DNA from 3 places in the Micromonospora sp. Utrum1 genome. Region 3 is predicted to be linked to each of the others. Evidence: riboswitches for the same ligand, from Rfam matches in the RefSeq annotation. Region 3 holds a riboswitch; each other region holds the start of a gene.
What was found. Region 3 has a riboswitch for cyclic di-AMP ahead of AC0OLQ_RS01505 (C40 family peptidase). Riboswitches for the same ligand answer to the same signal wherever they lie in the genome.
Positions count from the first base shown of each region.

Region 1 (9,550 bases), 2.0 Mb from region 3:
ACCACGCCGACGCCAACTACTGCTCCCTGCCGGTGGCCGAGACGGTGATCCGCCGGCTGCTCGACCGTGGCGCGACGGTGATCCTGCGGGCGCACCCGTACACGGCGCAGAACCCGGCCTCGGCGCGGCAGCTGGCCCGCCTCACCGAGCTGCTCGCCGCGGACCGGGCGAAGACCGGCCGGGCGCACCTGTGGGGCGCGGCAGCCGGCCGCGAGCTGACCCTCACCGAGTGCGTCAACCGCGCCGACGCGCTGGTCTCGGACGTCTCCGGGGTGATCTCCGACTGGCTCTACTCCGGCAAGCCGTACGCGGTCACCGACATGGGCATCGACGGGGAGCACTTCGTCGAGCGGTTCCCGCTGGCCGGTTCCGGCTACGTGCTGCGCCGCGACATGTCCAACGTGGACGAGGTGCTCACCGAGCTGCTGGACACCGACCCGAAGGCGGCGGCCCGCTGGGCCACCCGGACCCGCTACCTGGGCGACTTCCCGGCCGAGTCGTACGCCGAGGTGTTCCTCGACGCCGCCCGCCGGCAGCTCGCACCGGACTGGACCGCGCCGGCCCCGCGGGAAGGCTCGCCGCTCTCCCCCACCGCCTGACCGGCGCTCAGAGGTACGGGTCGAGGAGGGCGAGCACCGCCGCCGGGTCCTCGACGTGCGCGTTGTGGCCCAGCCCGGGCAGCGTGGCAACCGGGACGCCCAGCTCCTTGAGCTGCGCGTCGCTCACCATCGGGTCCTGCTCGCCCCGGGCCAGCAGCACCGGGACGTCGGTGGCGGCGAGCAGCGCGGGCAGCCGGGGCTCCCCCACCGCGAAGGCGGCCGGATCCATGGCCAGCCGCCAGCGGCCGTCCTCGCGGCGCAGCCCCGCCTCCACCACGGGATGGTCGGGGGCGAACAGCCCGGCCAGCCCGGAGACCCGCAGGTAGCGCCGGGCCGCCTCGTCCCGGGTGGCGAACCAGGTCACCGGGCGGGCGGCCAGCTCGCGGGCCTTCTCCAGGTCGGCCGGGGACCAGACGGCCTTGATGCCGAGCCCGACCACCGCGTCGAACGGCAGGCGCCGTGACCGGGCGGCCAGCGCCAGCGCCACCACCCCGCCGAGCGAGTGCCCGAGCAGCACGAGCCGGTCGCGGGGGCCGAGCCGCTCGGCCACCGGGCCGAGCCCCTCGAGCACCCGACGGGCCAGCTCCTCGAAGGAGTACCCGGACAGCGGCGGCGACCAGCCGTGGCCGGCCAGGTCGGGGGCGAGCCAGCGCCCCGCCCAGTGGCGCTCCAGCAGCGGCGCCCACGGCAGCCACACCTCACCGGTGGCGCCCATGCCGTGCAGAAGCAGCAGATGGCGGGTACCCGTCGCGTCGCCCATAGGGCGCAGTGTGCCACCGGACGGACAGCATGCGCGAGAGCGGACAGCCGGCGCGACGACGTCGGGCACCGGCTCGGAGGAGCCGGTGCCCGACGGGAGGGGTTCGATCAGGCGGAGTAGCCGCGGGTGGCCGCCCAGTTCGCCAGGTCGATCGTGCTGATCCAGTACGCCGGCAGCGCCGGGTTCGCCGAGTCGGCGATCCGCACGGTCCGGCCGTCGTTCTTGTAGCCGACCACCGCGATGTAGTGGCCGCCCGGGAACGAGTGCCAGCCGCCGTCGGTGTCGGTGGCGTCCCCGGCCACGTTGACCACCACGCCCCGGCCGTCGGTGATCGCCTCGACCACGTCGGCCTGGAGCTGGTCCATCTCGGCCGGGCTCGCCGAGCCGCCGAACATGTGGGTCCGGTACGGGTTGCCCTTGACCATCTGGTTCAGGCCCCGGGTGGTGTCCTCGGCGGAGTTGGTGCCGCTCTCGGTGGTGCCGAGGGGGCCGGCCATCGCCTCCTGGGTGGTCTCGACGCCGCTCGCGCTGAGCGCGTTCCGCACCGCGGCCGGGCCGCAGTTCCAGTAGGTGGTCTGCGCCTCGTAGTCGTAGTCGAGCACCTTCGTCGACGGCGGCTTCGGCTTGGCCGGGCGGGTGGTGTCCGGGTCGGTGCTGGCCGCCTTGACGGCGGACTTCGCAACCGACGGCGACGCGCTCGGCGAGGCGGACGGCGACGGGACGGCGACCCGGGCCTCACCCCGGGTGGCGACCTCACCGAGCCGGGAGCCCAGCTCGGCGACGGCGGCGGTGTTCTCCCGGTGGACCGGGGCGTCGTCGGTGGCGGCGACGGCGGCGCCGGTGCCGCCGGCCAGCACGAGCGCCACGGCCGAGCCGGCGAGGATCTGGTACGGGCGTTCGGTCACGAGGCGCCGCATCTGGCGCTTCAGGTGGTGCTTCACGGGTTCTTCCTCCACGGTGCGTGAGCGGGGCACACCGGCCCGACGCGCGGAGGAACTCACGCGCGTTGGCGGGGCGGGTCTGCCGCGGAAAGGGAGCGCCCGGGGGCCGGGCGATCGGGTCGGTTGCCGGGGTCGGTCGCCGTCAGGCGAGCGCCGGCACCGGGATGCCGTGGAGGCGGGGGGACGAGCGGGGGGTGGTGAGCACGGGGAATGGCACTCCTTCCGTGACCGCCGACCGGGTTAGCTGACGGATTCGGGCGGGAAGTACGCCCTACCGCAGGCCGTGGCCCGCGGATTCACCCCGGTGTTGCTGTGGGTCCCCGGTTCGTGAAACCACGATTAGGCGGGTCGGCGCGGCGTCGCCACTTGCGATCGAAAACCGCTCCGGACGCGCCGACACTACCGGTGGGTACCTCGCCTGCCAAGCGCTCCCACCTGCTTAAACCTCGTGCACCACTACGGATATCGGAACAGTCGGTCACTGACTTCACTCAATGGGACGAGCAGTTACGGCGGCGCCGTCCGGCGGAAAGCGGACATCCGGTGGCGACCTGCCCTGGAATTGCGGGGCCAATAGGCCGGCCTGACCTCGATGACCGTTTCCGGCGGACGGGTGACCGGGCTCACGGAATTCGGGTAACGATTCGGCCGAGATCCCGTGGGTGCGAGCCGGATCGGGCCAGGCGTCAGCCGACCCGGGCGGGGCGCCAGCGCGCGCCGGACACGGCGGCCGATCCCTGGACCGGGATCCGCACCGTCGCCGCCTCGTCCCGCCCCTTCACCGGTGCCGCGGCCTCGTCGGCGCGGGCGGGGCGGAGCGCGGTGGTCGCCGCGTACGCCTCGGCGGCCAGGGTGCGGGCCGCCTCGGCGGCCGACTCGGCGTCCCGCCAGGCCCGCCGCTCCCGCTCGGCGGCCGCCGCCCAGCCGGCCCGACGGCCCTCGCGTACCGCCCGGGCCAGGACGATCTCCTGCTCGGCCGGGTGCCGGCGCGGGTCCCACCCGTTGCGATGGGCCAGCACGTCGGCGAGTTGCCGGGCGGTCAGGTCGCCCCGCCAGTGCGCCGTCATCGCGGCGTGGTGCAGCCAGCGCTCCCGGGCCGCGTACTCGGCCGGCGTGCGCGGGGTGTGCGGCGCGGGCAGGGCGGCGGCGCCGGCGAATCGGCGGGCGGCCGCCTCGGCCTCATCGTACGCCCGCCAGGCCCGCTCGGCCTCGTCCTGGGCGGTCAGCCACTGCTCCCGCCGCCGGCGGGCGGTCTGGGCGGCGCCCGCGGCGGCCACCGCCACCTCGTCGGCGTACCGGAGCAGATCGGCCCGGCGGGCGGCCTCCTCGGCAGCGGGGTCGGGAGCCGGGTCGGACCCGTCGTCCCGTTCCGGGCGGGCGACCAGCACGGCGAGCACCCCGAGGGCGAGCACGAGCAGGGCCGACCAGATCGCGGCGGCCTCGGGGACCTCGGTCAGGAAGTGATAGAGAACGGTCTGCGGCATGGTCGGCACCTCACAGGGAGAACGTGGCGGAGAGGTGTCCGCACGACCCGTGGGAGCGGCGGGGGCGCACCGGGGAAAGGGTGCCGCCGGGCCGCCGACGGGCGGGTGCGGGGGTGAGGTTCGGTGGGTGCGTCGGGCGCGGGCCGATGGCCCACGGGGGCGTCAGCGCGCGGGCGGGGCCCGGGAGCCGACGGTCGCCGGGACCAGCCCGGCCAGAACGAGCGGCCGGTCGGCCGGGCGGGTCACGGCCCGGAGCGCCCCCACCGACCCCAGCCCACCGGCCGACACGGCCGGCCGGTCGACGGCCTCGTCATCCCGGAGGATCCTGGGGGCAGCCTCGACGGCAACGGCCCGGAGGGCCAGGCCATCGACGGAGGCCGCCACGGTAGGTGCCACCGGTGCGGTGGCGGCCCCGCCGATCGGCAGCGTCGCCGCGCCGAACGAGCAGGCGACGAGCACGGCCAGGCTGGCCAGCATCCGGGCGGTCCAGCGCGCCACCCACCACAAGGGACAGGTGAGCGCGATCGGCAGCACGGGTACAAACTACCGCCGATGCCACCACATCGCACCGTCGCCGGGCGTGTCGCACCGCCCCGGAAGCGCGGCACCGGCCAGGGTGGACGAGCCGCCGGGCGCGGGGTGCCGCGAGGTCGAGGCCGGCTCGGCCCGGGTCGCCCCGCTGCGCGAGCGGATCAAGCAGGCCGTCCGCGGCCCGGTCCGTCGACTGCTGAAGCGCTGATCCTCGTACGCCTGTTCGATCGCGGGGTAGGATCGGCGGCGTGTCCGACGTCGCGTACCAGCCCTCGATGCTCGACTTCGCCGAGCAGGGCCCGACGCTGGGTCCGCTCTCCGGCCGGCTCCGCCGGCACGAGCTGAGCCGGGGCGCCTGGGTCGACCACCTGCCCGGCTGGGTGGCGGGCTCCGACGCGGTGCTCGACACGCTGCTGCACGAGGTGCCGTGGCGGGCCGAGCGCCGCACCATGTACGACGCCGAGGTCGACGTCCCCCGCCTGCTCTGCTGGTACGGCGCCGGGCGGCCGCTGCCCCACCCGGTGCTCACCGCGGCGCGCGACACGCTCACCCGGCACTACGCCGCCGAGCTGGGCGAGCCCTTCGTGACCGCCGGCATGTGCCTCTACCGGGACGGCCGGGACAGCGTGGCCTGGCACGGCGACACCCAGGGCCGCTCCGCGCACACCGACACCATGGTGGCCATCGTCTCGTTCGGATCGCCCCGGCCGCTGCTGCTCCGCCCGAGGGGCGGCGGCGGGACCAGCCTGCGCTTCCCGCTCGGCCACGGCGACCTGGTGGTGATGGGCGGCTCCTGCCAGCGCACCTGGGAGCACGCGATCCCGAAGACGGCGCGGCCGGTCGGCCCCCGGGTCAGCGTCCAGTTCCGCCCCGCCGGCGTGGCCTGACGCCGAGCCGGCCCCGAGGCCGGGGCCGGCGGCATGCTAGAAACAACTCTCAGGGTCGATCACGCCCCCGTCACCTGACGACGCGAAGGGCGACCCATGACCCAGTCCCCCACCTCCCGCCGGTCCCCCTGGGCCCTGCACGGCGACGGCCGTGCCGTCACGCCCGGCGACGTGGTCCACCCCGACGAGCGGCTCTCCTGGCCGCGCACGGTCGGTGTCGGCGTGCAGCACGTGGTCGCCATGTTCGGCGCCACCTTCACGGTGCCGCTGATCACCGGCTTCCCGCCGGCCACCACGCTCTTCTTCTCCGGGCTGGGCACGCTGCTGTTCCTGCTGATCACCCGCAACCGGCTGCCCTCGTACCTGGGGTCGTCGTTCGCCTTCATCGCCCCGGTGCTGGCCGCCAAGACCGACGGCGGCATCGGCGCGGCGCTCGGCGGCATCCTGGTGGCCGGCGCGGTGCTCGCGCTGGTCGGCGTGGTGGTGCAACTGGCCGGGGCACGCTGGATCGACGCACTCATGCCGCCGGTGGTGACCGGCGCGATCGTGGCCCTGATCGGGCTCAACCTGGCCCCGGTTGCCTGGGACGGCGGCGGCAGCGGCACCGGGGTGAAGGCCCAGCCGCTGGTCGCGGTGATCACCCTGGTCGCGATCCTGGTCACCACGGTGCTCTTCCGCGGCTTCCTGGCCCGGCTGTCGATCCTGGTCGGCGTGGTGGTCGGCTGGGTGCTGGCGGCGCTGCTCGGCCAACTCGACGCGAAGGCGGTGACCACGCTGAAGGAGGCCGCCTGGGTGGGGCTGCCGCAGTTCCACGCGCCGAGCTTCGGCCTGCGGGCCGTGGTGCTGGTCATCCCGGTGATCCTGGTGCTGATCGCGGAGAACGCCGGGCACGTCAAGGCGGTCGCCGCGATGACGGGGCGGAACCTGGACCGGGACATGGGCCGCGCGTTCCTCGGCGACGGCGTCGCCACCGTGCTGGCCGGCGCCGGCGGCGGCTCCGGCACCACCACGTACGCGGAGAACATCGGCGTGATGGCGGCGACCCGGGTCTACTCGACGGCCGCGTACTGGGTGGCCGGGTTCGCGGCGGTGCTGCTCGGGCTCTGCCCGAAGTTCGGCGCGCTGATCCTCACCGTGCCGGCCGGGGTGCTGGGCGGCGCCACCACGGCCCTGTACGGCCTGATCGCCGTGCTCGGCGCCCGGATCTGGATCGAGAACCGGGTGGACTTCCACGACCCGGTCAACCTGATGACGGCCGCGGTCGCGGTGATCGTCGGCGCCGCCAACTACACCCTCACCGCGGGCGATCTCTCCTTCAACGGGATCGCCCTGGGCACCGCCGCCGCCCTGGTCATCCACCACGGCATGCGCCTGATCGCCCACCTCCGCGGCACCACCCCCGCCTCCCGCCAGGGCCCCGAACCCGAACTCTGACCCCGCCAGCGCCGTTGATCATGAGGTTGGCGGTGCGAATTGCCCGGTTCCCTGCCGTCAACTTCATGATCGACGGCGGTGGGGCGGGTGGAACGTGCGGGACCCCGCGGCGTAGCCGCGGGGTCCCTTTCCAGTCAGGGTCAGTCGCGGTCGATCTGGTGGCCGATGACCGTGGGGCCGAGCATGACGGCGAAGCCGGAGCCGTCGCGGCGGGGGTCGGCCGGGGGCAGCTCGACCGGGTCGCCGGTGGCGGTGGCGCCGACCGGGCGCGCGCCGATCCAGGCCACGGCCAGGTCCAGCTCACCCTTGAGGAGCCGCTGAGCGCGCACGCCCCCGGTCGCCCGCCCCTTCGCCGGGTACGCCTTGAACGGCGTCACCTTGACCGTGGCGCCGGTCGAGGTGACCACCATCGGCTCACCGTGACCCGGGTCGTCGGTGCGGATCGCGCCGAAGAAGACCACCCGCGCCCCGGCCGGCAGGTTGATGCCGACCATGCCGCCGCCCTTGATGCCCTGCGGCCGGACCACGGACGCGGCGAAGCGCAGCAGCGACGCCTCCGAGGAGACGAACGCCAGCGTCTCCGCCCCGTCGGTGAGCCAGGTCGCCCCGACCACCTCGTCGCCGTCGCGCAGCGAGATCACCTCGAACTCGTCCGAGCGGACCGGCCACTCGGGCGCGCAGACCTTCACCACGCCCTGCCGGGTGCCGAGCGCCAGCCCGGGTGAGCCCTCGGCGGACGGGCCGAGCGGGGCCAGCCCGACGACCGTCTCGCCGGGCTCCAGCGGCACCAGTTCGGCGGCGGACATGCCGCCGCGCAGCGACACCGTGCCGGACTGCTCGGGCAGCACCGGCAGCGGCAACACGTCGATCTTGAAGGCCCGCCCGGCGCTGGTCACCAGGAGCACCCGGCCGCGGGCGGTGGAGTGCACCACCGCGCGTACGGCGTCGTGCTTGACCCGGCCGCTGCGCCGGCGGGCCTCGGCGGCCTCCTCCGACTCGGCCGCGGTCCGGGCGACCAGCCCGGTGGCGGAGAGGATGACCTGGCAGGGGTCGTCGGCGACCTCGAGCGGGCCGGCCGGCACGGAGGCGGCCAGGACCTCCTTGAGGTCGCCGTCGACCAGGGTGGTGCGGCGGTCGGCGGCGAACTGCTTGACCACGGCGGCGAGCTCGTCGGAGACCAGCTTCCGCAGCACCTTCGGGTCGTCGAGGATCTTCGACAGCTCGGCGATCTCGCCGCGCAGCTTCTCCTGCTCGGCCTCCAGCTCCAGCCGGTCGTACTTCGTCAGCCGGCGCAGCGGGGTGTCCAGGATGTAGGTGGCCTGGATCTCGGAGAGCTTGAACTTCTGCATCAGGCCGTCCTTGGCGGCCTGGGCGTCCTCACTGGCCCGGATCAGCCGGACCACCTTGTCGATGTCGAGCAGGGCGATCAGCAGACCGTCGACCAGGTGCAGCCGCTCCTCGCGCTTGCGCTTGCGGTACGCGCTGCGCCGGGTGACCACCTCGTAGCGGTGGGCGAGGAAGACCTCCAGCAGCTCCTTGAGCCCCAGCGTCTGCGGCTGGCCGTCCACCAGCACCAGGTTGTTGACGCCGAAGGACTGCTCCAGCGGGGTGAGCCGGTAGAGGTCGGCCAGCAGCGCCTGCGGGTTGACCCCGACCTTGCACTCGATGACCAGCCGGGTGCCGTTCTCCCGGTCGGTGAGGTCCTTGACGTCGGCGATGCCGGTCAGCCGCTTGGTCTTGTTGACCTCGTTGGTGATGGCGGCGATGACCTTCTCCGCGCCCACCCCGTAGGGCAGCTCCGTGACCGTGATGGCCTGCCGGCCCCGGCTGCCCTCCAGCGGACCGGTCTGCACCCGGGCCCGCATCCGCACCACGCCGCGCCCGGTCTCGTAGGCCCGGCGCACCTCGTCCAGGCCGAGCAGCAGCCCGCCGGTGGGCAGGTCGGGGCCGGGAACGAACTCCATGAGCTTGTCCAGCGTGGCGTCCGGATGGTTGATCAACCAGCGGGCCGCCTGGACGACCTCGGCCAGGTTGTGCGGGATCATGTTGGTGGCCATCCCGACCGCGATCCCGGACGCGCCGTTGACCAGCAGGTTGGGGAAGGCCGCAGGCAGCACGGTGGGTTGGGTCAGCGAGCCGTCGTAGTTGGGCTCGACGTCGACGGTGTCCTCGCCCAGCTCGCCGACGAGCAGCATGGCCTCGCGGGACATCCGGGCCTCGGTGTAGCGGGCGGCGGCCGGGCCGTCGTCGGGCGAGCCGAAGTTGCCGTGGCCGTCGATCAGCGGCGCGTTCAGCGAGAAGTCCTGGGCGAGCCGGACCATCGCGTCGTAGATCGCCGCGTCGCCGTGCGGGTGGTACTTACCCATCACGTCGCCGACGATCCGGGCCGACTTCACGTGGCCCCGGTCGGGGCGGTGGCCCTGCTCGTGCATCGACCAGAGGATGCGCCGGTGCACCGGCTTGAGCCCGTCCCGCGCGTCGGGCAGGGCCCGGGAGTGGATGACCGAGAACGCGTACTCCAGGTAGGAGTCCGACACCTCGTTTACCAGCGGGTTGTCAAAGACCCGGGCGCCGGCCTGGTCGAAGGCGGAGAGGTCCGCCTTCGCGCGGTCGTCCTTGCGGCGTGCCATGGTTCAGCTTTCCCTTCGAAGAACCCGGTGGTCAGGCGTCGATGGCGTCGCGGTCGACCAGGTCGGCCGAGTCGATGAGCCAGTTGCGGCGGGGCTCGACCTTCTCCCCCATGAGCAGTTCGAGGATCCGCTCGGCGGCCTCGACGTCGTCGAGGGTGATCCGGCGGACCGCCCGGGTGGCCGGGTTCATGGTGGTCTCCCAGAGTTCGTCGGCGTCCATCTCGCCGAGACCCTTGAACCGCGGGATCGGCGTGACGATCTGCTTGCCGGCCTTCTCCAGCTTG
Region 1 covers NZ_CM170071.1:2,285,155-2,294,704, reverse strand. Annotated here, with positions in the region: gene AC0OLQ_RS11095 (CDP-glycerol glycerophosphotransferase family protein) at 1-599, shown strand, start outside; gene AC0OLQ_RS11090 (alpha/beta fold hydrolase) at 607-1,359, opposite strand; gene AC0OLQ_RS11085 (C39 family peptidase) at 1,467-2,276, opposite strand; cyclic di-AMP (ydaO/yuaA leader) riboswitch at 2,515-2,656, opposite strand; gene AC0OLQ_RS11080 (hypothetical protein) at 2,987-3,784, opposite strand; gene AC0OLQ_RS11075 (hypothetical protein) at 3,947-4,282, opposite strand; gene AC0OLQ_RS11070 (hypothetical protein) at 4,365-4,523, shown strand; gene AC0OLQ_RS11065 (alpha-ketoglutarate-dependent dioxygenase AlkB) at 4,564-5,202, shown strand; gene AC0OLQ_RS11060 (uracil-xanthine permease family protein) at 5,299-6,636, shown strand; gene AC0OLQ_RS11055 (DNA gyrase/topoisomerase IV subunit A) at 6,777-9,266, opposite strand; gene AC0OLQ_RS11050 (DNA gyrase/topoisomerase IV subunit B) at 9,298-9,550, opposite strand, start outside.
Region 1: it holds a riboswitch for cyclic di-AMP, as region 3 does, so the genes downstream of both, AC0OLQ_RS11085 (C39 family peptidase) here and AC0OLQ_RS01505 (C40 family peptidase) in region 3, are expected to answer to the same signal.

Region 2 (9,550 bases), 3.2 Mb from region 3:
TCGATGAAGGCGCTCTGGGCGCGCGCGAAGGACGAGGTCGACGAGGCCGAGTACAAGGAGTTCTACCGGCACGTCGCGCACGACTGGGCCGACCCCCTCGAGACCATCCACATGCGCGGCGAGGGCACCTTCGAGTACGAGGCGCTGCTCTTCCTGCCCTCGCACGCCCCGCTCGACCTGTTCTCCCCGCAGGGCCGGCGAGGCGTGCAGCTCTACGTCAAGCGCGTGTTCATCATGGACGACTGCGACGCGCTGATGCCCAACTACCTGCGCTTCGTCAAGGGCGTGGTGGACGCGCACGACCTGTCGCTGAACATCTCCCGGGAGATCCTCCAGCAGGACCGGCAGATCCGCGCCGTGCGCCGCCGCCTGGTGAAGAAGGTCCTCGCCACCCTCAAGGAACTGTCCGCCGAGTCGTACCGCACCTTCTGGTCGGAGTTCGGGGCGGTGGTCAAGGAGGGCCTGCTGGAGGACCCGGACAACACCGAGGCCCTGCTGGATCTCGTCCGGGCGGCCAGCACCCACGACCCGGCCGAGCTGACCACGCTGCGCGACTACGTCGAGCGGATGAAGGACGGCCAGACCGAGATCTACTACGCCACCGGCGAGAACCGGGCCACCATCGAGAACTCCCCGCACCTGGAGGCGTTCCGTGCCAAGGGCTACGAGGTGCTGATCCTCACCGACCCGGTCGACGAGGTGTGGGTCGAGCGGGTGGGCGCGTACGACGGGAAGACGCTGCGCTCGGTCGCCAAGGGCCAGGTCGACCTGGAGACCGACGAGGAGAAGGAGCAGGCCGAGGCCGAGCGGCAGGAGTACGCCGACCTGCTCACCTGGATGACCGGCGCGCTCGCCGACAGCGTCAAGGAGGTCCGGCTCTCCACCCGGCTCACCACCTCGCCGGCCTGCGTGGTGGGCGACGCGCACGACATGACGCCCACGCTGGAGAAGATGTACCGGGCCATGGGGCAGGAGGTGCCGCGGGTCAAGCGGATCCTGGAGCTCAACCCGACCCATCCCCTCGTCACCGGGCTGCGCAAGGCGCACGAGCAGGGCGGCGACAACACCGCGCTGACCGAGACCGCCGAGCTGTTGCACGGCATGGCGCTGCTGGCCGAGGGTGGTGAGCTGGCCGATCCGGCCCGGTTCACCCGGATCCTCGCCGACCGGCTCGCCCGGAGCCTGTAGGCCGGGCGACCCGCCGGGACGTGGATGTCCGCCACGTCCCGGCGGTCACCCGCGGATCAGCCGGTCCAGGTGGGCCGACTCGTCCGGCGCCGGCTCGCGTGTCCCGGCTCAGGGCAGGTCGGGGTAGAGGGCGGGGACGCCGCCGGACAGGCCGGCGAGGACCCGCCGGGAGGTCTCGTCGGCGACGATCTCGTACCGGTCGGCCTCGATGGCGTCGACCGCGATGCGGGCGATCTCCGCCGGGTCGGACTTGGGCACGTCCAGGCGGGCCGTCATGTCGGTGTCCATGTAGCCCACGTGCAGCCCGGCGACCCGCACGCCCCGGTCGGCGAGCTGCGCTCGCAGCGCGTTGGTCATCGCCCACTCCGCCGACTTGGCCGCGCTGTACGCGCCGACGCCGGGGAAGGCGATCCAGGAGAGCACGGAGAGGACGTTCAGCACGGTGCCGCCGCCGTTGGCGGCGATCCGCGGGGCGAACGCCCGGACCATCTCCAGGGTGCCGAAGTAGTGGGTCTCCATCTCCAGCCGGACCAGCGCCGGGTCGGCGTCGAGCAGGTCCGCTCCGGTGCCCGAGCCGGCGTTGTTGACCAGCAGGGTCACGTCGCCGGCCAGCTCGGCGGCGGCGGCCACCGACGCGGGGTCGGTGATGTCCAGCCGCACCGGGGTGACGCCCGGCAGGTCGACGGTGTCCGGGTTGCGCGCGCCGGCGTAGACGGTGGCGCCCCGGGCCAGCAGCTCGGCGGCCAGGTGCCGGCCGAAGCCCCGGTTGGCCCCGGTGACCAGGGCGGTGCGTCCAGCGATCTTCATGTGTTGCTCCTGAGGGTGTGGAAGGGAGGTCACGCTTTCCGCAGGCCCGGGCCGGGCAGCACGGCCACCTCGTCGGGCGGGACGTCGTGCCCGGCGTCGCAGCGCAGTCGCACGTGCACGGCCGCCCCGCAGTCGCGGTGGGTCACCGTGACCGACGGGCCGGTGTCGTCGACGGCGTACGCGTCGCCCCACTGGCGCAGGGCGGCGAGCACCGGCAGCAGGTCCCGCCCCTTGGCGGTGAGCAGGTACTCGTCCCGGGTGCGCTGACCGGGCTCGCGGTAGGGCCGCCGCTCCAGCAGCCCGTCGGCGACCAGCTGCTTGAGGCGGGCGGCGGCCACCGGCTCGCTGACCCCGGCCCGGCGGGCGAAGTCGTCGAAGCGGCGGGTGCCGAAGGACGCCTCGCGCAGCAGGAGCAGCGCGGTCCGGTTGCCCACCACGTCGAGCGCCCGGGCAATCGAGCAGTTCGCGGTGGACCAGGCGTCGCGTTGCGCGAGGAAGTCCGTCATGCGGATGACGCTACCCCTCTGACTTAGGGAAACAAAAGTCAGCTATCTCACGCGGGGGCGCGCCGGCGAGCGGGAATAGCCCGTCTCAGACCTGGCCGGCGTAGAAGCCGTGCCGGGCCAGCGGCTCGACGATCACCCGCTCCTCCCACGACAGGTGCGACAGCAGGGTGTCGGTGAGGACGTCCACGGCCTTCTGCACCTCGGTGAAGTCGCCCGGGTTGCGGATCAGGTCGACCAGGGCCCGGTCCACGCCCTCCACCACGTCGTGGATCACCACGTGCTCCGCTTCCAGCCGGTCGAGCACGGGGCCGAGCCCCGGGTCCGCGCGCCGCAGGTGCGGGAAGATCGAGTTGTCCTCCAGCCCGTGGTGCTGGGTCACCGCCGTGCAGTACGCGGCGCAGTACGCCCCCAGCGTCCAGTTGTTCTGCCGCATGGTGAGCTGGTTGAGCACGGCCCGGGCGGCGCCGGCGGAGACCACCCCGCGTCGGACCTGTTCGAGCAGGTCACGAACCTGGGCCAGCTCCTGCCGCAGATGGTCGTGCACGTCGACGAGGTGCGCGCCGACGGCCTGGGCGTGCGGGGTGTAGACGTGGCCGTCCGGTGCCGGCGGGGCGGCCGGGCGGGTGGACTCGTCCCAGAGCCGGTGGTCGGTCAGCCGTACCCCGGGGTCGGGGGTGGGGGTGACCGCGAGCGCGGTGGCGCCGCCGGCCTCGACCGCCTCGCGCTGCTCCTCGGCGGCACCGGCCCGGGCGCCGGGCTCGGCGCGTTCGGCGCCGACCAGCTCCCGCACCGCGGGCGCGACCTCCTGGGCGAAGAGCTGGATCGTGGTCGGGTCGTCGGCGCCCAGGACGAACGTGGAGACGCCGTGGTCGAGGGCCAGCCCGGCCAGCTCCTCCACCCACTGCTCGGGGGGCCCGGCCAGGAAGCCGCTGGAGGAGCGGACGAACCGACCGTTGATGTTCAGCAGCCGGCGTACCGACCGGGGGTCCCGCCCCGCCGCCTCGGCGCTCTCGTCGATCACCGCGTTCATCGCCGGCAGCTCGGCCGGCCCGTTCGGCAGGTACGCCAGCGACGGCAGCCAGCCGTCCGCCGCGCGCCCCACCAGCCGCAGCATCCGGGGCTTGTACGCGCCGACCCAGATCTCCACCGGGTGCGCCGGGGCCGGCCCGCGCTTCGCCCCGACCACCCGGTAGTGCTCGCCCTCGACGCGGACCATCCCGCGCCGCTCGGTGTCCCACACCTCGCGGATCACTCGGATCGCCTCGTCGAGGGCGTCCACCGCCTGCCCGGCGCTGAGCCGTCGCCCGCCGACCGCCTCGATCGCCTCCCAGAACGCGCCGGCGCCGAGGCCCAGCTCCACCCGGCCACCGGTGAGCAGGTCCAGGCTGGCGACGCTCCGGGCCAGCACCACCGGTTGGCGCAGGGGCAGGTTCAGCACGTTGCCGGCCAGCCGGATGCGACTGGTCGCCGCGGCCAGGTAGGACATCAGCGTCCAGGTGTCCAGGAAACCCGGCTGGTAGGGGTGGTCCTGAAAGGTGACCAGGTCCAGGTTGACCTGCTCGCAGAGCTTGGCCAGGGCCACCACCTGTTCGAACCGGCCGGCGGTGGGTGTGACGAAGCCGCCGAAGGCCAGCTCGTGTCCGTAGTCGGTCATGCCGTCCCGCCGCCTCCTGCCGATCTTGCGCGAACCCTGCCCACGGTAGTCCGGCCCGGCGCCGGCCCGCCGGGCGGTTCCGGAACCGGCAAGGATTGTTCACAGTCGATGCCCACGGGCATAGGGTGCCGGTGAACGGCCTCAGCGTTCCTCCGGGAAGGAGCGACCCGTGATCCGTCACCACCGCCGCCACTGTCCCCTCGGTCTTGCCCTCCTGCTCGTCGCCGTCACCGCCCTGGCCGTGCCCGCGCCGGCCACCGCGGCCGGCCTGCCCTACCAGGACCCGACGCTGCCCGTCGCCACCCGCGTCGCCGACCTGCTCGCCCGGATGACCCTGGACGAGAAGCTCGGCCAGATGACGCAGGCCGAGCGGGGCTCGGTCACCGCGAGCGACCTCACCACCTACCGGCTCGGCTCGGTCCTCTCCGGCGGCGGCTCCGCGCCCACGCCGAACACCGCCGCGTCCTGGGCCGACATGTACGACGGCTTCCAGCGCGCGGCTCTCGCCACCCCGCTCGGCATCCCGATGATCTACGGCGTCGACGCCGTGCACGGGCACAACAACGTGTACGGCGCGACGATCTTCCCGCACAACATCGGCCTCGGCGCGACCCGCGACCCGGCGCTGGTGCAGCAGATCGGCCAGGCCGTCGCCGAGGAGATCACCGGCACCGGGGTGGACTGGAACTTCGCGCCCTGCCTCTGCGTCGCCCGCAACGACCGGTGGGGCCGCACCTACGAATCGTTCGGCGAGACTCCGGACCTGCCGTCGAACCTGTCCACTCTGATCACCGGCCTGCAGGGCAGCACCCTCGGCGGACCCACCTCGGTGCTCGCCACCGCCAAGCACTACATCGGCGACGGCGGCACCACCGGCGGCGACGACCAGGGAAACACCCAGCTCAGCGAGGCCGAACTGCGGGCCGTCCACCTGCCCCCGTTCCAGGCGGCCGTGCAGCGCGGGGTCGGCTCGGTGATGATCTCCTACAGCAGCTGGAACGGCGTGAAGCTGCACGGCCACCAGTACCTGATCACCACGGTCCTCAAGGGAGAGCTGGGCTTCTCTGGGTTCGTCGTCTCCGACTGGAACGGCATCGACCAGATCGACGGCGCCGCCGGCTTCACCGCGGCCGAGGTCAGCACGGCGATCAACGCCGGCATCGACATGGTGATGGTCCCCACGGCGTGGAAGACCTTCCTCAGCACGCTGCGCGCCGAGGTGCAGAACGGCCACGTGCCGATGAGCCGGATCGACGACGCCAACCGGCGCATCCTCACCAAGAAGTTCGAGCTGGGCCTCTTCGAGCGGCCGTACACCGACCGGAGCTGGACCCCGACGGTGGGCAACGCCGCGCACCGGGCCCTGGCCCGGCAGGCCGTCCGCCAGTCACAGGTGCTGCTGAAGAACAACGCCGGCGTCCTGCCGTTGGCCCGGGACAACAACAAGATCTTCGTGGCCGGCAAGAGCGCCGACAACATCGGCAACGCGAGCGGCGGCTGGACGATCTCTTGGCAGGGCTCGTCGGGCGCGATCACCCCCGGCACCACGATCCTGCAGGGCATCCGGGCCGCGGTGGGTCCGACCACGACGGTCACCTACAACCAGCGCGGCACCGGCATCGACGGCACCTACCGGGCCGCGATCGCCGTGGTCGGCGAGACACCGTACGCCGAGGGCCAGGGCGACCGCACCGGCAGCATGAGCCTGGACCGGGACGACCTGCGGACCATCGCGACGCTGCGGAACGCGGGCGTGCCGGTGATCGTGGTGCTGGTCTCCGGCCGGCCGATGGACATCTCGGCCGAGCTGCCCCGATGGGACGCGCTGCTGGCCGCCTGGCTCCCCGGCACCGAGGGCGGCGGCGTGGCCGACGTCCTCTTCGGGGGGTACGCGCCGACCGGAAAACTGCCCATGACCTGGATGAACTCGGTCAGTCAGCAGCCCATCAACGCCGGCGACGGGCAGGTCCCGCTCTTCCCGCAGGGCTACGGCCTGACCTACTGAGCCGCGACTCATAAGGCACTTTCGGACGGTGCGCAACTCGGACGGAGGGGCCTTCGCTCGGGCGGGTGAAGAACTTCACAAGAGGTGGGCGATGGGCGGAAACCCTTCCTAACGTCGTATCCGTTCGCGATCGCGGACACCACGGGCCGGTAACGCCTAATCCCGCCGCCGGCCCGGCGGTACCTGGACCTCGGGCGGGAGCGGGGGACCCACACGTTCCTCGGTGCACGACACCTCGGGGTGAAGCCGCCTCCGGCGGCCGGGCTCCTCGGCCCGAACCCGACAGCTCACCTCGTCGGCGTGGAGGAAACCCACATGGCAACTGAATACGTCGCCCGTCATCGACGGACCGCTCAACGGCGCACCGCCGTCGGCGCACTCGTCGTCGGCGCCGCCACCGGCGCGGCCGCCCTGCTCGGCCCGGCCGCTCCGGCCAGCGCCGCCGGCGTGAACTGGGACGCCGTCGCACAGTGCGAGTCCGGCGGCAACTGGCACATCAACACCGGCAACGGCTACTACGGCGGGCTCCAGTTCTCCCGCAGCACCTGGAACGGCTACGGCGGCCAGAAGTACGCCAGCCGGGCCGACCTGGCCAGCCGCAGCGAGCAGATCGCCATCGCCGAGAAGGTCCTCGACGGGCAGGGCATCGGCGCCTGGCCGGTCTGCGGCAAGAAGGGCGGCTCCACCAAGAAGTACGCCAGCAAGGACTCGGGCTCGACGAGGTCCACGAAGAAGGCCACCACGGAGCGGTCGTCGCGCGGCGACCGGCCGGCCACCCGCAGCGAGCGGCGCAGCGCGCCCAGCACCGGCGGCGCCGGCAGCTACCTGGTCCAGCCCGGGGACACCCTCTCCGAGATCGCCGACGCGAAGAACGTCGCCGGCGGTTGGCACGCTCTCTACGAGCGCAACAAGGGCGTGGTCGGCGGCGACCCCGGCCTGATCTTCCCGGGCCAGCGGCTGCGCCTGCGCTGAGACCCCACCGCACCACGAACGCCCGGCCGGGGTTCCCGGCCGGGCGTTCGGTTGCGTCGGGGCCGGTTGCTATCGTCACGATGCTCGGAAAGACGTGAAGAAAGCGCGGATATGACCAACGACCCGTTCTCCGCGGCCGCGAGCCTCGACGAGCTGCTGACCAGGACGCAACAGGCGCTGTCCGCGATGCGGTCCCGGGCCGCCGAGCACACCGACGGCGCGCCGGCCGAGCTGCTCCGGGCCGAGGGCGCCGCGGCCGGCGGCCGGGTCCGTGCCGTCGCCGTCCAGGGTGGCCGGCTGGAGTCCGTCACCGTCGACCCGGGGTTGGCCGGCGAGCCCGTGGAGACCCTCTGCGGGCATGTGGTGGCGGCCGTGAACGCCGCCCTCACCGAGCTGGACGCCCGGGTCAGCGCCTCGGCCCGGGCCGACGTGGACGCCCTCGCCGCGCGGCTCGGCGGCCTGCCGGAGCAGTCCGCCCGGGACATGGAGCGGTTCAGCCGGGCGATGGAGGGCGTCGCGGCCCGGATCCGCCGCGACGGCGCCGGTTCCCGCCCGGCCTGACGCCGCGCGGATCCGCAGTTCCCGGACCCGCTCCCAGCTACGGCGGAGACGACGAAGCGGCCGGCCGTCGGGAGGACGACGGCCGGCCGCTCCGGTGTGGTCAGCTCAGCGTGACCGCGGTGTCGTCGACGACGAAGGAGGTCTGCAGGGAGCTGTCCTCCACGCCGGTGAACGAGATGGTGGCGGTGGTGCCGGCCAGCGACGAGATGTCGAAGGACCGCTGCACGTAGCCGGTGGCCTTGTTGAGGTTGGAGTAGGTGGCCAGGGTGGTGCTGCCCGCCTTCACGGTCAGCTTGTCGTAGGCGGTGGTCGTGGTCGACTCCGCGCTGTCGATGTGCAGCCAGAAGCTCAACGTCGCCCGGCAGCCGGCCGGGATGGACACCGACTGGCTGAGGGTGTCGGTGTGCGTCGTGCCGTAGCCGTCGAGCCACGCCTTGTACGAGCCGCCGTGGGCCGCCTGGGCGGTGTCGTTCGTGATGACGCCCGCGCTGGCGGTCCAGCTCACGTTGCCGGACTCGAAGCCGGGGTTGGCCAGCTTCTGGCCGGTGCAGCTGCCCGACGGCGGGGTGGTCGTGGCGGTCGGCGTCGGGGTGCTGCCCGTGCAGGTCGCCTCACCGGTCTGCGCCGGCACGCTGATCGCGTTCCAGGCGGCCTTGACCGCGTTGAACTCGGTGCAGCTGGTCGGGTAGAGGTTCTTCGCCGCCTGCAGCGTCCAGACGCGGTACTTCAGGTACGAGGAGGACGAGGTCTTCAGCAGCATCGCGTTGTACATGATCTTCATGGCCTTCTGGATGCCCAGGCCGGTCACGCTGCTGCCGTTGCAGGTGGAGCTGGCGGGCTGGCCGTTGGTCGGGCTGCTGCCGTTGGCCAGCAGGTAGAACCAGTGGTTGCCCGGGCCCGCCGCGGCGTGCACCTCGGTGCTCGGGATGCTGCTGGAGTAGCAGTTCGGGTCGCCCAGCGCCGACGGGTTGTACATGTTGCGGATCGGGCCGCTGCCCACCAGGTTGACCTTCTCGCCGACCAGGAAGTCGGGAGCGTCGTAGCTGGACGGCTCGTTGGCGAACCACTCGGTGGCCGCGCCGAAGGTGTCGGCCACGAACTCCTGGGTGCCGGCGCCGGAGATGCCGCCCGGGGTGTGGTCGTCGATGCCGTGGCCGATCTCGTGGGCCACCACGTCGAGCGAGCCGATCCACTGGCCCGAGGTGTTCTTGCCGATCTGGACCTGGGTGCCGTCGTAGTAGGCGTTCTGGTCGTTCAGGCCCACCCGGATCGGCCAGTAGCCGCCGTTGCCGTCGGCGCCGTTGCGGCCCAGCCACTGGGCGAGCATCTTGTGCTCGGTCTGCGCGGCGAACAGCGCGTCGACGCAGCCGGTCTCCTTGTTGGTGGCGGTGCCGTTGCCCCAGACGTCGTCGGAGCCGCTGAACGTCGTGTTGGTCGCGGCGTCCTGGCAGCTCAGGTTGGTGACGGTCGGGTCCTTCATGGAGTACGTGCCGCCCGACTGCGTGGTGTTCAGGGTCAGCGGGCTGGGGCCGTTCCAGGCGCCGGTGCCGGTGCCGTGCACGACGTGCTCCTGCGTCCGCAGCACCTTGCCGGTGCGGGCGTCGACGTCGACGGTGAGCCGGCTCGGGCCCTCGGCGTCGGTGCCGCGCACGGTGGTCTCCCAGGCCAGCGCCGGCTCGGCGCCGAGGGTATAGACGACCAGGTTGGTGCCCTCGACGGTGCTGACCGTCTTGAGCTGGGCGCGCGCGGTCTTCGCCGCGGCGGCCGAGGTCAGCTTCGGCGTGGTGGCGAGGCTGCCGATGGCCTGCTGCTGCGCGACGGAGGCGTACTTCAGGTTGCCGGCCGTGTCGGTGGCCA
Region 2 covers NZ_CM170071.1:4,505,628-4,515,177, reverse strand. Annotated here, with positions in the region: gene htpG (molecular chaperone HtpG) at 1-1,188, shown strand, start outside; gene AC0OLQ_RS21210 (SDR family oxidoreductase) at 1,297-1,995, opposite strand; gene AC0OLQ_RS21205 (winged helix-turn-helix transcriptional regulator) at 2,025-2,501, opposite strand; gene AC0OLQ_RS21200 (LLM class flavin-dependent oxidoreductase) at 2,587-4,155, opposite strand; gene AC0OLQ_RS21195 (glycoside hydrolase family 3 protein) at 4,325-6,160, shown strand; cyclic di-AMP (ydaO/yuaA leader) riboswitch at 6,304-6,476, shown strand; gene AC0OLQ_RS21190 (transglycosylase family protein) at 6,476-7,132, shown strand; gene AC0OLQ_RS21185 (YbaB/EbfC family nucleoid-associated protein) at 7,244-7,693, shown strand; gene AC0OLQ_RS21180 (M4 family metallopeptidase) at 7,794-9,550, opposite strand, start outside.
Region 2: it holds a riboswitch for cyclic di-AMP, as region 3 does, so the genes downstream of both, AC0OLQ_RS21190 (transglycosylase family protein) here and AC0OLQ_RS01505 (C40 family peptidase) in region 3, are expected to answer to the same signal.

Region 3 (9,550 bases):
CGACGTTGAACAAGGGCGCGAATGGTTCCGGTTTCTTCCCGCCGAGAACCGCCTGTTTATCCGTCTGCCGGACGTAGACCCTGGCCTGAGGGTTCTTCCATCGCAACTCTTCGTTGTAGAACTGCGCGACCTGGATGGCGGCGACGTCGAAGTTTTTCATCGGAGTCGGCTTGCCGTCCGACCGGGTGGCTGGGCACGGGTTCTGGAAGAAGCCGCCGGGGACCTGGCCGCCCGGGTCAGCCGCGTCCTTCTCCTTCTGCGTGGGCGGGAATACCCCGCCCGCCTGGCGGCTCGCCACGCCGAGCGGCGGCTTCGGCGCCTTAAAACCGAACTTGCCGGGCACGAAGTGCGGGTATCCCGGCTTCGCCTCGGTGGGCGCGGGCGGTGGGTTCACCCCGGGGATCGCCGGCTCGTAGTCGAAGTCTTCCAGTGGCAGCAGGGCCGGCACCTTCGTGCCGTCCGGCAGCGTCCGCTTGCCATCCTCCAGCTTGTCGTGGGTACGGTTCAACGCCCACATACCATTGGCGAAATGCGGGTAGAGGTGGCAGTGGAAGATCACGTCACCGAACGTCGCCGGCTTGTTATCATGCGATGAACCGGCGCCGCCCTCAGGAATGAGCGCGTAGTGCGCGCCCGGCGAGACGGCCTGCACGTCCAGGATGTTGGTAACGCCGATGTGGTGGGTCGGCTTGCTCACCGCGGCGAGCCCACCTTCGTCCTTCGGGTCGAACGGCCACCGATTGACGTGCCAGTGGAAGGTGTGCGTCTCCCGCTCGGCCGCGTGCAGCAGCCGGATCTGCATCGGCTCGCCGCGGTAGTTGGCGAAGACCAGGTCACCGCCACCCGGGTCGCCGTACGCCCAGGAGGACAGGGCGGTCTCCTCGCCGTGACACTCCTTGGCGTCGAATCCCTGCGCATTGCGAGTCGCCGCCGGGCAGCCGACCTCTTCGCGGTTGAACGCGGGCTCCGCCCGGTAGTTGAAGGCGAACCACTCCAGCTTGACCGGTACTTCGCCCTGCACCAGGGCGTCCGCGTCCCCGCCGGAGAGGCCGGGCAGGGTGCCCTGCTTCAGCTTGGTGAGATCGGCGGCCGTCGGGTCGACGCACTCCCCGTTGGCCCGGTCCTCCGCCACCCCGTCCTGCCCGTTCCGGCAGAACCGGGTGAGGATGCCGGAAGCTGCCTCCACCTCGTCGTGCATGAAAATCACGTGCTCCCGGTGGTCCGGTGCGCCGGGCTCCGGGTCCTTGATGACAGCGCGGGTCCCGGAGGCGAGCGGCTCGCCGGTGCGGGCATCCACCCAACTGGTGCCGGGCTTCTCTACCACGATCGCGCCGAAGGCCCCGAACGAGTGCGACCCGATGGTGTTGCCCGCGCCGGTCTCGACGGAGGTGAGGTCGGCGCCGTCGTTGAAGTGGAACTCCCCCTCGACGGCCGCCGAGTACCGGTAGGTGGCGGTGGCGCCGCGGGCTACGGTCGAATCGGGGTTGAGTCCCGCCGCCGTGCCGTCGGAGCCCTTGGGGTCGAAAACCAGACCCTCCATGTGGATGGACGCCGGCGGCGCAGCCTCTGGGTCGAAGTCGTTGTGCGGCAGGGTCCGGGCCGGGGCGAATCGCCGCGGCTCCGGCGTCACGGTGCCGGGAGCCGCCAACTGCTCGCCGGGTAGCAGGAAGATGGAATCGTTCCGGACGAACGGCGGCGCTTCTTCGTGGAGCCGGTTGGTGAACCGGATCGTCACGCAGTCTCCCCGGTGCGCCCGTAGCACCAGGGGTTCGATTAGGTCCGCCTGGTCATTGGGGTCGGCGGCCTTGGCGAAGTTGGCCCGGACGGTGGCGATGTTCTCGTCGAGGACATACATGCGCCCCTCGGGGACGACGTCGCCAAAGCGGTTGAGGAAGATCGGAATGTTGATCAGTGAGACGTCGAAGCTGCGTGCCGGCGCCCCTGATAAACACGGATTGCCCGGCTCGGTAGCCTTTGCTGGCAGGTCGGCAGCCATGGAGCTGGACATCGCCCATACCGCTCCACCCGTCAGCGCCAGCCATGCGCCGGCCAGCAGGCCTCCGGCCACATACGTCCAGCGGCGTCTGCTCTTCGTCCGGATGAACACGGTCATCGCCACCACGCCCAGCAGGGCGAGTGGGACCACCTCCACTATTCCTGTACGCACCGTGTCTCCCCTCGTCGACGGTGTCGTTCATGTCGATCGCGGGCGAGCAGGTTCGCCAGGTGTCGAAGATGATCCCCCGTGATCTATCGACAGATGGGAATCTACCGTTCTCAATCATCTCTGTAAAGAACCTGCGACGTACGGTGACGAGGGGAAGCCTTTTGCCGTAGAACGGCGGCAAGGGTTCCCGGTAGAACCGGGAACCCTTGCTCGATCGCCGACAGTGGGGTGCTCAGGACGTCTGCGCGGCCGGCAGGATCTGCACGTCGTCCAGGTTCACGAACATCACCCGATGGCCGAACTGGATCTGCACGTACCGGTTCTCGCCGCGGACGACGGTCCGGTCACCCGGTGCCGAACCGTCGAACGAGACCGCCTGGTAGTACTCGCCCGGGAGGACGTCGCCGACCGCGTACCGCTGGCCCGCCGGGAAGGTGTACTGCAACGGCGAGATGGTCTGGTACGGGATGGTGGCCGGGTAGGCGGCCTTCTCGGGGTAGGCCCGCCCGTACACCGGGATGGTGGCCTTGCCCGGCTTGGGCGTCACCACGAAGCCCGCCGACCACTTGGCCGTGGGCGCCGAGGCCGGGTTGTAGAACCAGGCCTTCTGACCGAGGTACCAGATAGCGGTCCAGTCGCCCTGGACGCCCGCGAGGGCATAGGTCTGGCCGGCCGAGGCACGGGCGCCGTGATCCTTGATGTACATGGTGTTCGGCGTGCCGTTCGGCCGCAGGCCCAGGTCGTTGACCAGCGGGGCGGTCGCGCTCGGGGCGGTGCGCAGGATGACCGAGGAGGAGCCGCGCAACGGGCAGGGCTCGGCCGTCGGGGGTACCGGACCAGGTGGCAACGGGGGCTGCTGGTTGCAGCCGTAGAAGGCGGGCTGGTTCGACGCGAAGTCCGGGTCGATGGTAACCAGACCGGTGTGCGGCGTGCCGGTGCCCTGGAAGGGCGCCTTCAGCAGGTTGAAGTAGTGCGACCAGTCCCAGTACGGACCCGGGTCCCAGTGCATGCCGGCGACGTTCCCGGCGGTGATGCCCGGAACGTTGTCGTGACCGAGGATGTGCTGCCGGTCCAGCGGGATCTGGAAGCGCAGAGCCAGGTGGCGCACCAGCTTGGCCGAGGCCCGGTACATCGCCTCGGTGTACCAGGTGCCGCGCCCGGCGAAGCCCTCGTGCTCAATGCCGATGGACTTCGTGTTGACGTACCAGTTGCCGGCCTGCCAACCGACGTCCTTGGCCTTGATGTGCTGGGCCACGTATCCGTCCACCGAACGCAGCGTGTAGTGCCAGCCCAGGTAGGTCACATCCTGGACCTGGCCCACACTGGGGCCGAAGTAGCCCTCGGTGTCGTGGATGATGATGTACTCGAGCTTCTGCTGTGCCGGCCGGTTGCCGATGTCGTGGTTGCCGTAGTCCCAGGTTTGGGTCTTAGGGATGTAGTACTCCGCGTACGGTGCGGGGATCCACTCGCAGGCGAGGCGGACCGGGCACTCCAGGCCGTCCGGCCGCTCGGCGCGGCGCAGCCCCAGCTTGTGCAGCCCGGACTGGTCCGGCGTCACCGCGGTGGCGGCGAGGGTCACCCGCTGGCCGTCGTCGGTGGTCCGGGCCGCGCCGAGGCCGAGCTGGTCGTAGACCTCGTCGGCGAAGGCCGCCGCCGCGTCCTCGGTGTCCGCGCCGGAGTAGCGGGCCACCGCGCCGTACCAGGCCGCCGGGTCGCTGCCGGCGCCGACCGGCGCACCCAGCTCCTTCTGGTACGAGGCAAGCAGTGCCGCCCCGCCCCGGATGTTCGCGGCCGCGTCGGTCCGCAACGTCTCCTCGGTGAGGCCGGTGAGCGCCGCGGCGGCGTCGAGCGTCTGCAGGGACGCCTGCGGCAGCACGTCCTCCGCCGGTGCGGCCGCGATGGCCGGGTCGAGGGTGAGCGGGCGCGAGTCGTCGCCCCGCGGGTCCTCGTTCTCGTCCACGTGGCCGCTGGCCGGGGTCGCGAGGACCTGCTGGGCGTCGGTGAGGTGCATCGGGCCGTAGCCGCCGCTGGTGCTCGGCTGGCCCGGGTGGGTGTCCCAGCGCGACTCCAGGTACGACACGCCGAGCAGGACGCTCTGCGGCACGCCGTACTCCGCCGCGGCGGCGGCGTACTGCTCCTGGCGGTCGGTGGTCGGTTGGGCGGTGAGCGGTTCGGCGGCCACCGGGCCGGTCGCCACCAGGGCCGTGGCCGCCGCGACGGCGGCTGCCAGCAGCATCCGTCTGCCCGACGGCGGGGGTGAGAGGTGCATCGAACCTCCAGACAGGGATGGGGGTCACTGCGTCCTCACCCTCGCCCCACGCACCCTCCGGGTCAATACCTTTCCAGCGGGTAATCTTGTGTGAAGAAAACCTTCATCCACGATCGGGGCGACATACGGAGTGTCACGGCGTCTCGGGTTGCGGATCGGTAACGGCCATCTCTACTCTGGTCAATCGTCGGCCGACTGTTTCACCGACCAACCCGGGTGGTGACGGTCCGACACCGCCGAGTCGCCTTCGGGCGAGCCGGGGACCCAGGTAACTGGGGTGAATCCGCAGCCACTGCGGTAGGGCGGCTCCCTTCCCGCCCGAACCCGTCAGCTAACTCGGTAGGCGGGCACGAAGAAGGAGTACGGAAGCCCGGTGGCACACCATGCCCCGCGGCCACCGTCAAGCCGGTCGGTCGACCGGTCGACGGCTGTGCCGCGTTCCCGCTGGTCCCGCTTCACCACCGCCCTCGCCGCCCTGGCCGGCACCGCCGTCGTCCTGACCGGCGGCGCCACGGCGGCCCATGCCGAACCGTCGGTCACCGAGATCGAGCGCCAGATCGACCAGGACTGGAACAAGCTCGAACCGATCATCGAACAGGTCAACGCCACCCGCGAGCAGCTCGCCGTCAAGCGCAAGCAGGCCGCCGCGCTCGGCAAGCAGATCGCCCCGCTCCAGGCCCGGGTGGACGCCGCCCTCGGTCAGGTGGGCGGGCTCGCCGCCGACGCCTACAAGGGCGACAACAACCTCTCCACCGTCAACGCCCTGCTGGGCAGCCGGTCGCCGAGTGAGCTGGTGGACGGCCTCGCACTGCTCGACCGCTACGCGAACCGCCAGCAGGAGCAGGTGCGGACCGTCGCCGAGCTGCGCGACCAGTTGGCCGCCAAGAAGCGGCCGCTGGACGAGATGATCAGCGACCTGGCCCGTACCGAGGCCCAGCTCGCGGCGAAGAAGAAGCAGATCGACGCCGAGATCGTCAAGCTCCAGAAGCTCCGTCTCAAGGTCTACGGCAACGGCGGCGGCGGTCCGCTGCGCCCCGCGCCCTGTCCCGCCGGCTACCCCGGTGGTCCGGCCGGCGTCGCGGTCAAGTTCGCCTGCGCCCAGATCGGCAAGATCTATGTCTGGGGCGCCGCCGGCCCCGACCACTACGACTGCTCCGGGCTCACCATGGCGGCCTGGGCCAAGGCCGGCGTCTCGCTGCCGCACAACGCCCGGCAGCAGCACGACGTGACCAGGCGGGTGAGCCGGAGCGAGCTGCGCGCAGGTGACCTCGTCTTCTACTACAGCGACCTGCACCACGTCGGCATGTACGTCGGTGACGGCTGGGTGGTGCACGCCTCCCAGTCCGGCAAGCCGATCACGATGAAGCGCGTCGACGACGGCCAGATCAACAGCTACGGCCGCCCGGGCTGACCGGTCCGCAGGGGCTCCCGCGTCGCGGGGGCCCCTGCGCCGTCACGGCGTCCGGCTCCGTCAGCGAGTCGGCCAGGTGCGCCAGTTCTGCCAGGACCGGCTCGGGGTCGGCCCGCGCTGCCCCTGGTAGCGCGACCCGTAGACCGCCGAGCCGTACGGGTGCTCGGCCGGCGAGGAGAGCCGGAAGATGCAGAGCTGACCGATCTTCATGCCCGGCCAGAGGGTGATCGGCAGGTTCGCCACGTTGGACAGCTCCAGCGTGACGTGACCCGAGAAACCCGGGTCGATGAAGCCGGCCGTGGAGTGGGTGAGCAGGCCGAGCCGGCCCAGGCTGGACTTGCCCTCCAGGCGCCCGGCGAGCTGGTCGCCCAGCGAGATCACCTCGAGCGTGGAGGCGAGCACGAACTCGCCGGGGTGCAGCACGAACGGCTGGCCCTCGGGCACCTCCACCATCGAGGTGAGGTCGTCCTGCTGCACGGCCGGGTCGATGTGCGTGTAGAGATGGTTGTTGAAGACCCGGAACAGCCGGTCCAGACGTACGTCGATGCTGGACGGTTGCACCAGCGTGGGCTCGAAGGGCTCCAGCGCGAGCGTGCCCGCCTTGATCTCGGAGACCAGGTCGCGGTCGGAGAGCAGCATCGGAACACCATAGCGACCGGTACGGGTGACCTGCGTGTCGGACTACATCTTCGTACACCTGTTCGATAGAATGTCCGCATGGCTTCCTGGTCCGAATTCGCCGCCGACGAGCCCCGACTCGCCGACGAGATCCGCCTCCTGTTGCAGCAGTACGGGCCGGGTTTCGGCTACCTCGCCACGGTCCGCGCCGACGGCGGCCCGCGAGTGCACCCGGTCTCCCCGGTCATCACCGACGACGGGCTGTGGTGCTTCGTCATCGACTCGCCCAAGCGTCGCGACCTCGAACGCGACGGCCGCTACGCGCTGCACTCCTTCCCGCCGGAGGAGAGCGACGACGAGGCCTACCTGGCCGGCCGGGCCCACCCGGTGACCGACCCGGCGACCGTGGCGCGGCTGGCCCGGATCGGCCGGGCCGCGCCCCAGGGCGACTGGCGGCTGTTCGAGTTCACCGTCGACGTGGCGATGCTGACGCGGCGCGACCAGGTGGTTCGCCCCGGCGGCGGCCGGCCGGAGGTGCGGGTCTGGCTCGACCCGCGGGCGACCACCCCGGTCCGGTGCGACCCCCTGGCCTCGGAAGGTCGGCGTGGCCGGCACGGCTTCGACACCCGCCGCCCCGCGGCCTGAGCCCTACTCAGAAAGCTGGTGCCGGCCCCGTCCGAGGACGGGACCGGCACCAGCTTGTGGTGCGCGACGGTCAGGCCGCGCGGTAGGCGTTCCACGCGGTCAGCATGCGGCTCGCCTGACCAGGGGTGAACTGGTACATGCACGAGTCGTAGGTGTAGTCCATGAAGTTGGTGATCGGGTCCAGGCCCGCCGTGGTGCAGGTGTCCCGACCGGTCGGGCACTCGAAGGCCGGCGAGCCCTCGGCCGGGGTGTCGGAGACGCTGTCACCCGAGCCGGAGCAGCCACCCTGGAAGGTGTGGTAGAGGTTCAGCCAGTGGCCGATCTCGTGGGTGCCGGTGTCGCCCTGGTTGTAGTTGGTCGCGGTGCCGCCCGGCAGCGACTCGCTCAGCGCGACCACGCCGTCCATGCTGTTCAGCTTGCGCTGCGGGAAGGTGGCCCAGCCGAGCAGGTCGTCGCTCAGCTCGCCCAGGTAGATGTTGAGCGTGTTCTTGCCGCCCTCGCGCAGCGAGGTCTTCATCGAGCGCTCGGCGGAGGAACCCTGGACGATCGGGTACCAGGCGGCGTTGGTGACGTGGTGCACCTTGGTGAGCTGGAAGCTGAAGGCGGTCGGGGCGCCACCGGTGGCACCGCTGTACGCCTTGTTCAGCACGTCGATCTGCTGGGTGACCATCGAGTCCGGGATGTTGCCGCCGGCCCGGGTGCTGTCCCGCTGGATGACGTGGACGACGACGGGGATGGTCACCGTCGCCAGCGTGGTGGCCCCGGCGCCGGTGCGGAAGTTGGCCCGCTCACGCAGCGCCGCGGCCAGGTCGGCGTCGCGCTCGCGGACCTGCTTGGCGGTCAGCTCGTTCGGGTCCAGCTTGGCGTGTCCACCCTTCTTCACGCGGGCGTCGGAGTGGACGTCGGCCGGCTCGACGCAGGAGCCGGACGGGGCGGCCGAGAAGGCCGATGCTGCGGGGACGACGCCTACCGCAGCGGTGCTGAGCAGCAGCGCGAGGGTCGTCGACGCGACGCCGGCGGTACGCCGGGTCAGCAGGTTGGGACGGAGTCCCATGGGCCCACCTCTTTCGAACGGCGTGCCAGGGGGTGTGTCACGCCGGGTCGGAAACGTGTGGGAGACGTTACATCCCATCGAAGGATTTGAGAACGACCATATGTTGCCGTGGTGAAACTTTCTGCTGCTCGTCGACGCCCCGGCCGTTGCTAGATCGTTTCGGGCTGGGTTGCGGCGCGTGATCCGTCTCCGGGGGTACCTGGGTGCAGGGAGGCGGTGACCTCAGGTACAGTGGTGCCGCCTGCGGGTGTAGTTCAATGGCAGAACATCAGCTTCCCAAGCTGACAGTGCGGGTTCGATTCCCGTCACCCGCTCCACGCGAAAGGCCCTGGTCAGGACGTCAGTCCCGGTCGGGGCCTTCGATGTTCCACGGGCCACCTGCGCCCGATGGGCCATCCACGGGCCACTAGCCACGCTTCTTACCGGCCTTCTTGCCCTTGCCCTTGGCCTTGTCCGAGGGGCCGGCCACCGGCTTCTTGGCCCTCTTGCGCTCGGCGTCGGGACGTTCTACAACGCACTCGTCCCACCCACCGACTGACGGATGCGAACCGAGACGCGGGGAGGGCCGGGAATGGCGAGCCCGTTCGGCCGACGGGAGCTGAGGTTGGTCCTGGCGGTTGTCCTGGGCACCCTTCTGATCGGCGGCGGGATGCTGCTCGACGCTCGGCTGACCGCGGCGATCGACGAGCGGGTACGCGTCGGCGCCGAGACGACCGGCCGGGTGGTCCACGTCGAACGGTTCAAGATCAGCCGTTCGTTCGCCGCCACGAGGTTGACCGTGGACTACACGTTCGACGGCGTGCGGCACCGGGAGCGGTTCTCCAGCGAACTCGACGAGAGTGAGTTCCACGTCGGGGACGTACTTGCGGTACGCGTCGACCGGGCGGATCCGACCCGGGCTGCCACGCCGGACGGGTACGCGACGGAGGACCTGCTCCTGCAGGCGCCGACCCTCCTGGAAGGCCTCGGCCTCGTCGTGATCATGGTCTCGCTCGCGCTGCTCAGAAGGGGTCCCCGGCGCGAGTAGGTGGGCGGGACCGGACTGCCGCCCCGGCCCTGGGTCGGGGCGGCAGTTCCGCACGGGAGGCGTCAACTCGTGGTCGACGGCAGGAGGTCGTCAACCTGTGGGGCGAGAGGAGCCCTCTCGGCCCGCGCGAATCATGGTGCTGAGCTTCGCGACGTAGCCTCTGCACGTGATCTCCTACCGCGCTACCGCCCCCGCAGACCTCGACCGCGTGACCGCGTGGATCGTGACCGAGCCCGTTGGGTGGATCCCCGCCGACCGTTACCTGGCCGAACTGGCCGAGGACATGTACCGGCCGGAATGGACATGGATCGCCGAGCACGACGGCGAGGTCGTGGGACGGGCATTGTGGTGGGGGCCGA
Region 3 covers NZ_CM170071.1:313,995-323,544, forward strand. Annotated here, with positions in the region: gene AC0OLQ_RS01495 (hypothetical protein) at 1-2,113, opposite strand, end outside; gene AC0OLQ_RS01500 (N-acetylmuramoyl-L-alanine amidase) at 2,400-4,436, opposite strand; cyclic di-AMP (ydaO/yuaA leader) riboswitch at 4,661-4,798, shown strand; gene AC0OLQ_RS01505 (C40 family peptidase) at 4,867-5,847, shown strand; gene dcd (dCTP deaminase) at 5,908-6,486, opposite strand; gene AC0OLQ_RS01515 (pyridoxamine 5'-phosphate oxidase family protein) at 6,565-7,110, shown strand; gene AC0OLQ_RS01520 (zinc metalloprotease) at 7,181-8,164, opposite strand; tRNA gene AC0OLQ_RS01525 (tRNA-Gly) at 8,408-8,481, shown strand; gene AC0OLQ_RS01530 (DUF3592 domain-containing protein) at 8,736-9,191, shown strand; gene AC0OLQ_RS01535 (GNAT family N-acetyltransferase) at 9,358-9,550, shown strand, end outside.